2 regions of the Solibacillus sp. FSL W7-1324 genome follow, and region 2 is predicted to be linked to the other one. Evidence: predicted binding sites of a transcription regulator. Region 2 holds the regulator's gene; the other holds the start of a gene.
What was found. Region 2 encodes Rex, which represses fermentation and respiration genes when NADH is low (regulators of the CRP and FNR family bind a similar motif). Its sites were predicted from a motif close to TTGTGAAATATTTCACAA; they were not measured.
Positions count from the first base shown of each region.

Region 1: the regulator Rex is predicted to act here: its motif matches at 2,228-2,245, upstream of MKY71_RS09360 (DUF1641 domain-containing protein).

Region 1 covers NZ_JBBOYH010000001.1:1,929,454-1,933,891, reverse strand. Annotated here, with positions in the region: gene MKY71_RS09375 (MFS transporter) at 1-361, opposite strand, end outside; gene MKY71_RS09370 (winged helix-turn-helix transcriptional regulator) at 472-855, shown strand; gene MKY71_RS09365 (aldo/keto reductase) at 926-1,765, opposite strand; gene MKY71_RS09360 (DUF1641 domain-containing protein) at 2,302-2,730, shown strand; gene MKY71_RS09355 (NAD(P)/FAD-dependent oxidoreductase) at 2,766-3,953, shown strand; gene MKY71_RS09350 (serine protease) at 4,078-4,438, shown strand, end outside.
Region 2 covers NZ_JBBOYH010000001.1:3,346,777-3,351,214, reverse strand. Annotated here, with positions in the region: gene MKY71_RS16695 (ABC-F family ATP-binding cassette domain-containing protein) at 1-1,528, opposite strand, end outside; gene MKY71_RS16690 (redox-sensing transcriptional repressor Rex) at 1,776-2,411, shown strand; gene tatA (twin-arginine translocase TatA/TatE family subunit) at 2,490-2,717, shown strand; gene tatC (twin-arginine translocase subunit TatC) at 2,735-3,559, shown strand; gene MKY71_RS16675 (CPBP family intramembrane glutamic endopeptidase) at 3,639-4,367, opposite strand.

The DNA of each region.
Region 1 (4,438 bases), 1.4 Mb from region 2:
CCGCAATCGACATAAAAACACCATGGGCAAAAGCAGAAATAATGCGTCCAATCAACAATAAAATAAACGTTGGTGCTATCGCTACCCATAAATTACCGACGATAAAAAGTACCATTACGAGCAGCAGCACCTTTTTACGGTCAAGCCGGGATGTTAAAACCGTTAAAATGGGTGCTCCGATTGTAACGCCCAGTGCATAGATTGATACAGTTAATCCTGCAGTACTTAAAGTAATACCAAACTCATTTGTGATAAGCGGGAGCAATCCAACGCTAATAAATTCTGTGGAACCGATACCAAACGAACTGATTGCTAACGCAAGAAGTGTTAATCTGGCGTTTGGTGTTTTTGATGTAGACATATTAAAAAATACTCCTTTGATTTATTTTATAGGGTATAGTATTATTCATACATACGATAAAAGCATGTACAGTACTTTTAGTTACTTTTGATAATACTGGGGGTTTCAATATGAAAAAAGTTTATAATATTGGTGTCGAAGCAACACTCGAAGTCATTGGGGGTAAATGGAAACCAGTCATTCTATGTCACCTCAATCACCATGGTCAAATCCGGACGAATGAATTTCGCCGGTTAATTCCCGGCATTTCACAGAAAATGCTGACGTCCCAATTACGCGAACTTGAGCAATGCGGTTTAATTAATCGTAAGGTGTACAACCAAGTACCGCCGAAAGTGGAATATTCCTTAACCCCATATGGACACGAGATGGAGCCGGTACTCAACTTACTTTGCACGTGGGGCGAGAAGCATATCGATAAATTAAAAGAGAATGGCGAAGAAGTTCTTCTTATGCAGCGTGATGATGATATTGCTGTACAAAAACTATCTTAATGAAAATAATGAAAGCCTCAAGGTACTAAAATTCTTGAGGCTTTTCGTCTCTTCAAATCTTCAATTCAAATTAGAAATCAAAAACTTCCGGATCCGGTCCGACGCGTTTATCTAAATTCATCGCGTTAATGATCTGCATTTCTTCAACAGTAAGACTAAAATCAAAAATGTCGGCATTTTGAGCCATACGCTCTTTACGAACGGATTTAGGAATCGTGATAACTCCATTTTGAATATCCCAACGTAAAATAACTTGTGAATTTGATTTTCCATACTTTTCGGCAATTTTTGCAATCGTCGGATCTTCGAGTAGACCGCCTTGCATTAATGGCGCCCAAGCTTCTAATTGAATATTGTGCTCTTTGCAATATGCACGTAATGATTGGTGTTGTAGGCGCGGGTGATACTCAACTTGGTTAATGACCGGTGTTACCCGAGCGTTTTTCATTAAATCCTGCAAATGCGAAATATTGAAATTGCAAACACCGATTGCTCTGATTTTACCTTCTATATACAGATCCTCTAAAGCACTCCAAGACTCGGCATATTTATTTTTACCTGGCCAGTGGATTAAATATAGATCCAAATAGCCCAGCCCTAATTTTTCCAAGCTCTCTTCGTAAGCTGAAACAGTTTCCTCATAATTTAACCCGGCATTCCAAACTTTAGATGTGATGAATAAGTCCTCTCTATTTAAACCGGTAGAGGCCAGTGCCAATTTAATGCCCTCGCCAACACCCGCTTCGTTTCCGTAAATAGCGGCTGTATCAATGCTGCGATAACCTAGCTCAATCGCATTTTTAACGATTTCTGCTGTTGCGTCGTTTTCCACCTGAAAGACGCCAAGGCCCATTGCTGGCATTTCTACCTCATTATTTAATTTGATTGTATCCTTTAAACTAGTAATCATTTATTGATCCTCCAATGGAATAAGTATTTCGTTGCTTTTTTATTATGGATCCACTTTAAAATTAAAAAAAGTACGCACTTTTTCGTTTCATAGCAACGTGGAGGTTCCTATTGAGTCAAATCAACCGTTTGAAGAGAAAGTTTTTTAGAAAAATATTATGGAGGGGAATAGGAAGGGGAGTGAATCACTTTTACTCGTAAAGAATTTTTGTTTTCTATCATATAAATACATAATTAACCTTTAATAATGATAAAAAACAACTATTTAAATACTTTCAATATTAAAAATAATGAAGGGAAATTTTTATTAAAAAAAACATAAAAATACGTCATATACATAAAAATAAAATTTTTTTAAATAATAAAAATACAGAATATTCTTAAATTAAGTTTTTCCTTCTTTTATTTCCGTTTTCTAATTGTAACAAACGAATCTTTGTGCTATCGTTGCTTATTGAATGGTATGTGAAAGTTTTTACAATCGGGTATGAAATTTTCGAAAAAAATAATATTAAGTGATGGCAAAGGAGAGTTATTATGTCAGAAATGAATAATCAGCAGGTAGAAAAAGTGGCTGTTACACAAGAACAATTAGATGTTTTAGATCAGTTACTAAAGCCAGAGGTACAAGCTTCATTAACTACTTTAGTAGATAACTTACCAAAGTTGGCTGAAATGACTACATTATTAACAAAAACGTATGAATTTGCTACTAGTGTTGCAACTGATGAAACATTAAAAAATGATACAGTTGCTGCTGTAACAGAAATGGCCAGCCCAGTTGTTGGTACTGCTAAATCATTGGCACAAACAGCGATCGAAGCAAAAGACCGTGCTGAAGAAAGCAATGAAACAGTAGGCGTATTCGGCTTATTAAAAATGTTGAAAGACCCACAAGTGCAAGGGGCATTACGTTTTGCTAATGCATTTTTACAAGTAGCATCTGAACGCAAACAAATGAAATAATTTGTACAATCTAATTTTATTGGAGGATATTTAATATGGTAACTAAAGAAATCGTTATTTTAGGTGCTGGATTTGCTGGTGTATTGGCAGCACAAACAGCTCGTAAATATTTAAATAAAGACGAAGCGCGTATTACAGTCGTAAACCAATTCCCTACTCACCAAATCATTACAGAATTACACCGTTTAGCTGGCGGTACAATTTCTGAAGGTGCTGTTTCATTATCACTTGAAAAGATTTTCAAAGGTTATGACATCAACTTGGAAATCGCAAAAGTAAACAGCTTTGACGTAGAAAGTAAAAATGTAGTGCTTTCAAACGGCAAAACATTACAATACGATACATTAGTAGTTGCTTTAGGTAGCCAAACTGGTTTCTTCGGAATCCCAGGCTTAGAGGAAAACTCTTTCGTATTAAAATCAGTTGATGAAGCTAATGCTATCCGCGAGCATATCGAAGCACGCATTAAAGCATACGCTACAACAAAAGACGAAGCGGATGCAACAATCGTAATCGGTGGTGGTGGTTTAACAGGTGTTGAGCTTGTTGGTGAAATCGTAGACCATTTCCCTAAAGTTGCTGAGAAATACGGTGTTAAATTTGAAGATCTTAAAATCAAATTAGTTGAAGCAGGTCCAAAAATCTTACCAGTATTCCCAGAAAACTTAATCGAGCGTGCAACACAGTCATTAACGAAGCGCGGTGTAGAATTCATTACATCAACACCTGTAACTGGTGTTGAAGGCAATGTTATTCAACTGAAAGACCGTGAGCCAATCGTTGCAAACACATTAGTATGGACAGGCGGAGTTGCTCCACTTCCATTAGTAGCTGAATCAGGTTTAGCTGCAGATCGTGGTAAAGCAACGATTAATGACTTCCTACAATCTACTTCACACCCTGAAGTATTTGTTATTGGTGATGCGTCTGCCCATATTCCAAACCCGGGTGACCGCCCAACTTATGCACCAACTGCTCAAGTAGCATGGCAGCAAGGTGAAACTGCAGGTTACAACATTTTTGCACAAATTAAAGGTGCTGACTTAAAAGAATTCAAATTTACTAACTCAGGTACTTTAGGTTCTTTAGGCCGCAAAGACGGTATTGCGACAATTGGGGCAAACAATACTCAATTAGTAGGTTTACCGGCTTCATTAATGAAAGAAGCTTCAAATATCCGCTATATGACTCATATTAAAGCGTTATTTGGTCTAGCATATTAATATTCGACAAGACATATCCGAAAGTCACTTTCTTTCGGATATGTCTTTTTATTTTTGCAAAAAACAACAAATTTTAACAAATAACTATTATAATGGTAGTAAATGTTGTCGGAGAGGTGTGAAGATGAAAGATTTTGATCCATTGAATTCATTATTTATTTTAAATGAACAGCAGCTCGGACAATTTAAACAACTCGAACATTATGACTACTTTTTCCATTTAATCCGCCATGACTTTGCACATTTTGCTTTTGTAAAATACAGTGTAAGCGATATTTTGGTTTACTTTTATTTCGATGAAGAGCCGGTCATCAATTCGGAGCATGCGCTCATTTTTCTAATTCGCCATTTTATATTGAATGAAGTATTAATCAGCTCAAAATTTAAACGTTTGAAAAAAGCAACGGTTGGGTCGTGTACGAATGCTTTAATGGCCTCTGTAATGACCGTCAATCTGTTTTTGGACTATTTCCGGGAAGTATTTA
Region 2 (4,438 bases):
TACGATTGATGAAATAACGGTCATGGGATACGAATAGCAATGTTCCTGGATAATCGATTAAAGCATTTTCCAGTATTTCTTTACTGTCTAAGTCTAAATGGTTTGTCGGCTCGTCGAGTACTAGAAAATTAGATTTTTGCATCATTAATTTCGCAAGTGCAAGTCGTGCCTTTTCTCCACCTGATAGGGAGTTTACCGTTTTTGATACGTCATCTCCACTAAACAGGAAGCGACCTAAAATATTCCGGATATCCTTTTCGTTCAGTAACGGCCATTCATCCCAAAGCTCACTAAGAACCGATTTATTCGAATGAAGTTTCGCCTGCTCCTGATCATAATAGCCAATTTGAACATTTGTACCGTATCGAATGTCCCCGGCAAGTGCCTCAATATCTTGGACGATTGTTTTCAATAACGTAGATTTCCCAACACCGTTTGGACCGACAAGTGCAATACGATCTTCTCTAAAGACGCGCATTCCAATATTTTCGGAAATAGCTTTGTCCGTAAAGCCGATTTTTAAATTATCAATCGACAGCACGTCATTTCCACTTTGACGCTCAATCGTAAAGCCGAAGTTTGCACTCTTTTCATCGCCATCCGGAGATTCCATCCAACTTGTCTTTTCCAGCACTTTACGACGTGATTGGGCCATTTTTGTAGTCGAAGCTCGGGCAAGATTCTTTTGGATAAATGTTTCGAGTTTCGCCTTTTCATCCATTTGACGCTCATACATTTTTAAATCGCGTTCATAGTTTTTCGCCTTTTCATCTAAATAAGCACTGTAGTTGCCTACATACTTCGACACTTTCGTACGGGACACTTCGTAAACAATCGACACGACCTGATCTAAGAAATAACGGTCATGCGAAACGATTAAAATTGCGCCGTCATAACCTTTTAAATAGCCTTCCAGCCATGACAATGTTTCAATGTCCAGGTGGTTGGTCGGCTCATCTAAAATAAGGAGGTCGGGCTTGGACAAAAGAAGCTTTGCGAGTGCTAAGCGTGTTCGTTGTCCGCCGGATAGTGAACGGATCGGCTTTTGATAATCTTCAGGGAAAAATTGCATCCCATGCAGAACAGAGCGGGTATCGGCTTCATACTGGTAACCGCCTGCATCTTTGAAATCATGCTGCAACTGGTCATACTCTGCCATGATGCGGGCATATTGTTCGCTATCTTCATATATTGCAGGATCAGCCATTTGCTGTTCAAGTTGACGCAATGTTTGTTCCTGTTTTTGCAGATTTACGAAAATTGTCATCATTTCGTCCCAAATCGAAAGTTCAGAGTCAATGCCTGCATGCTGCTCTAAATAACCGACTTGAATATCTTTTGGAATAATAATTTCACCGGAATCATAGCTCATTTGACCGGCAATTATTTTTAATAACGTTGACTTGCCGGCACCGTTTCGCCCTACTAATGCCACGCGGTCATGATGCTGTACTTCTAGTTTTACCCCGCTTAATATTTCATCTGTAATAAAGGATTTATATAATTGATTCACTTGTAAGACAATCATGTTTACACCTCAGTTTCTTCCTATTTAGTTTAATGTATGGGAACATTGTTCGCAACGATGGATACTTTACTTGTCGCTCCTTGTTTAGTAAGATTAACTTGCTTCTGCACAAAGAGTGAAGTTTATGATAAGTGTGTCATAACGCTTGGGGACAACTACGTGATACAATCATGTTGGTAAGCCCCGACAGGTTATATGGAGGCATTATTAGAAAAAGAGTTTGCAACTGTACATAGGAGGAGAATGTGTGAAACAAGAAGTAAAAATTCCACAAGCAACAACAAAAAGACTTCCTCTTTATTATCGATTTTTGAAAAACTTCGCAACTGAAGGTAAAAAGCGTATTTCTTCACAGGAATTAAGTGATGCGATGAAAATAGATTCGGCTACGATTCGACGGGACTTTTCCTATTTTGGAGCACTCGGTAAAAAGGGATATGGATATGATGTTCAGTATTTACTCGAATTTTTCCGTCAAACTTTGGATCAGGACGAGGCGATGAATGTTGCGCTTATAGGAGTCGGAAATTTGGGGAATGGCTTATTAAAATATAACTTCCAAAAAAATCATAATACGCGTATCGTTGTAGCATTTGATACGAAGGCACCGATGGAAGGAACAACGATTAGTGATATTCCAGTATTCCATCCAGATCGTTTGGAGGAAATGTATGAGGAGTTTGGCGCGGAGCTAGCAATTTTGACGGTTTCGTCCCGCTCAGCACAAATGATGACAGACCGACTCGTAAAAATAAATGCAAAAGGTATATTAAATTTCACTCCAGTAAGATTATCTGTTCCTGACACGATTAAAGTAATGAACATTGATCTATCGGTAGAATTACAGGCACTTACGTATTTAGTACGAAACTCAGGTAAGTAACAAAATGTTCATTACTATAAATAGCAAATTCTAGTTAATTAATGTAAAATATACATAATAATAGAGGAGGTGGCTATAGTGATTGTACATCTTAATGCGATTACACCTGTGAGCCTGATTATCATTGGACTGATTGCTTTGTTAATATTCGGTCCGAAAAAATTGCCATCATTAGGTCGTGCGATGGGGACAACTTTACGTGAATTCCGTAGCGCTACGAAGGGCCTGACGGATGACGATGACGATTTCGATACAAAGAAAAAAGTGATTGAACATAAAGAGAACGAAAAAAACGAAGTTAAGTAAAATAAGGATGTCTTGCTATGAATTCAAGAGAATTAACCGTAGTTGAACATATGGAAGAGCTTAGAAAACGTCTATTCTTCGTAGCGATTTTCTTCGTGATGGCTCTTTTCATCGGTTTCTATACGGCGAAACCACTTATTCGATACATTCAACGCAGTGATTTAGCTGCCAGTTTTTCGATGAACGCATTTAGTCCGGCAGATCCTTTAACCGTTTATTTACAAGTAACATTTATTGTAGCGGCCGTTATAGTATCGCCATTATTGCTGTACCAGCTATGGGCGTTTATAACACCTGGTTTGCATGAGGCTGAACGTAAGGCAACATTGAAATATATTCCGTATGCTTTTATATTGTGTATAGGGGGAATAGCCTTTGCTTATTTTGTGTTATTTCCATTTATAATGCGCTTTATGACGGACTTATCCAATGATTTGAATATTACGCAAACAATCGGTATTAATGAATTCTTCTCATTTTTAATTAAGTTAATCGTACCTTTTGCGCTGCTATTTCAGTTGCCTGTTGTGACACTGTTTCTTTCACGACTCGGAATCATCAATCCGAAGCTTATGGTGAAATTTCGGAAATATGCGTATTTTGTTTTAATTGTAATTTCGGTATTGCTGGCTCCGCCTGATTTAGTATCGAATATTATTATAGCGATTCCATTATTTGTTTTATATGAATTAAGTATTGTCATAGCGCGTCTTGGTTATCGGAAGTATGAAGTTGCTGAAAAAGAGCGCATCTTAGCAGAAGAAGAGCGTGAACGTGAACTGCAAGTAGAGGAGCTGCTTGAAATGCAGCGTAAACAAATGGAACAGATGAATAATAGTTAATGACAACGCTATCGAAACCGGGTAGCGTTTTTTTATTTTCTATATATAAAAACCCGCTATATTACATAGCGGGCAATAGTTATATTTGAAACTTATCGGCATTCATTTGGATAAATGTGACGAAACCGTTCAATAGGACATGCGCGATAATCGGTGTGAGAAGACGCTTTGTTTTATGATATAAAAATGCGAAGATCATCCCGCAAATCGTATACAGTAAAATATGCGTAAAATCCATATGAATCGCAGCAAATACAATTGCACTGATTATGCTCGCAATCCAGAAATTATAGTTTTGTATAATCGATCCGAAAATGACACGGCGGAATACAAGCTCTTCCAAAATCGGTCCTAAAAATACAGTCGCAATAATCATAATCGGAGCTACCTTTGTGACACTCATAATTGCTTCGGTATTTTCAGAGCCCATATCAATTCCTAAAGCAAGCTCGATGTAGGCGCCGATTGTCTGCCCTAAAAAGACTAGGAAGAAACCGATGACACCCCAACCGATAGAAGCCCCAATTGAAGCCTTTTCCCCTTTAAATACATCCCAAAATTGCTTATTGCGTGAGATTAATATAAAACTCACAATAAAAGCAACTGCAAATGATATTGTTGACCACCAAGCAGATAACTTTATAAGTTTATCCTGCTCAGAAATACCAGAAAATAATTGTAAAAGGGAATCTTTTAAGCCTGGAATGAATATAAGTAATAAGACTGATAACTGACAAATGATATAAGTTATTAACACATAAAATGCGGTCTTCTGTGTTTTGAACTTATCTGATGGACGGGAAGCCACGAATGAAAAACCTTCTTTCTCTTACAGACTAGTAGAATTTCACACTCTCAAAATGCATGAGGAATGCCTTA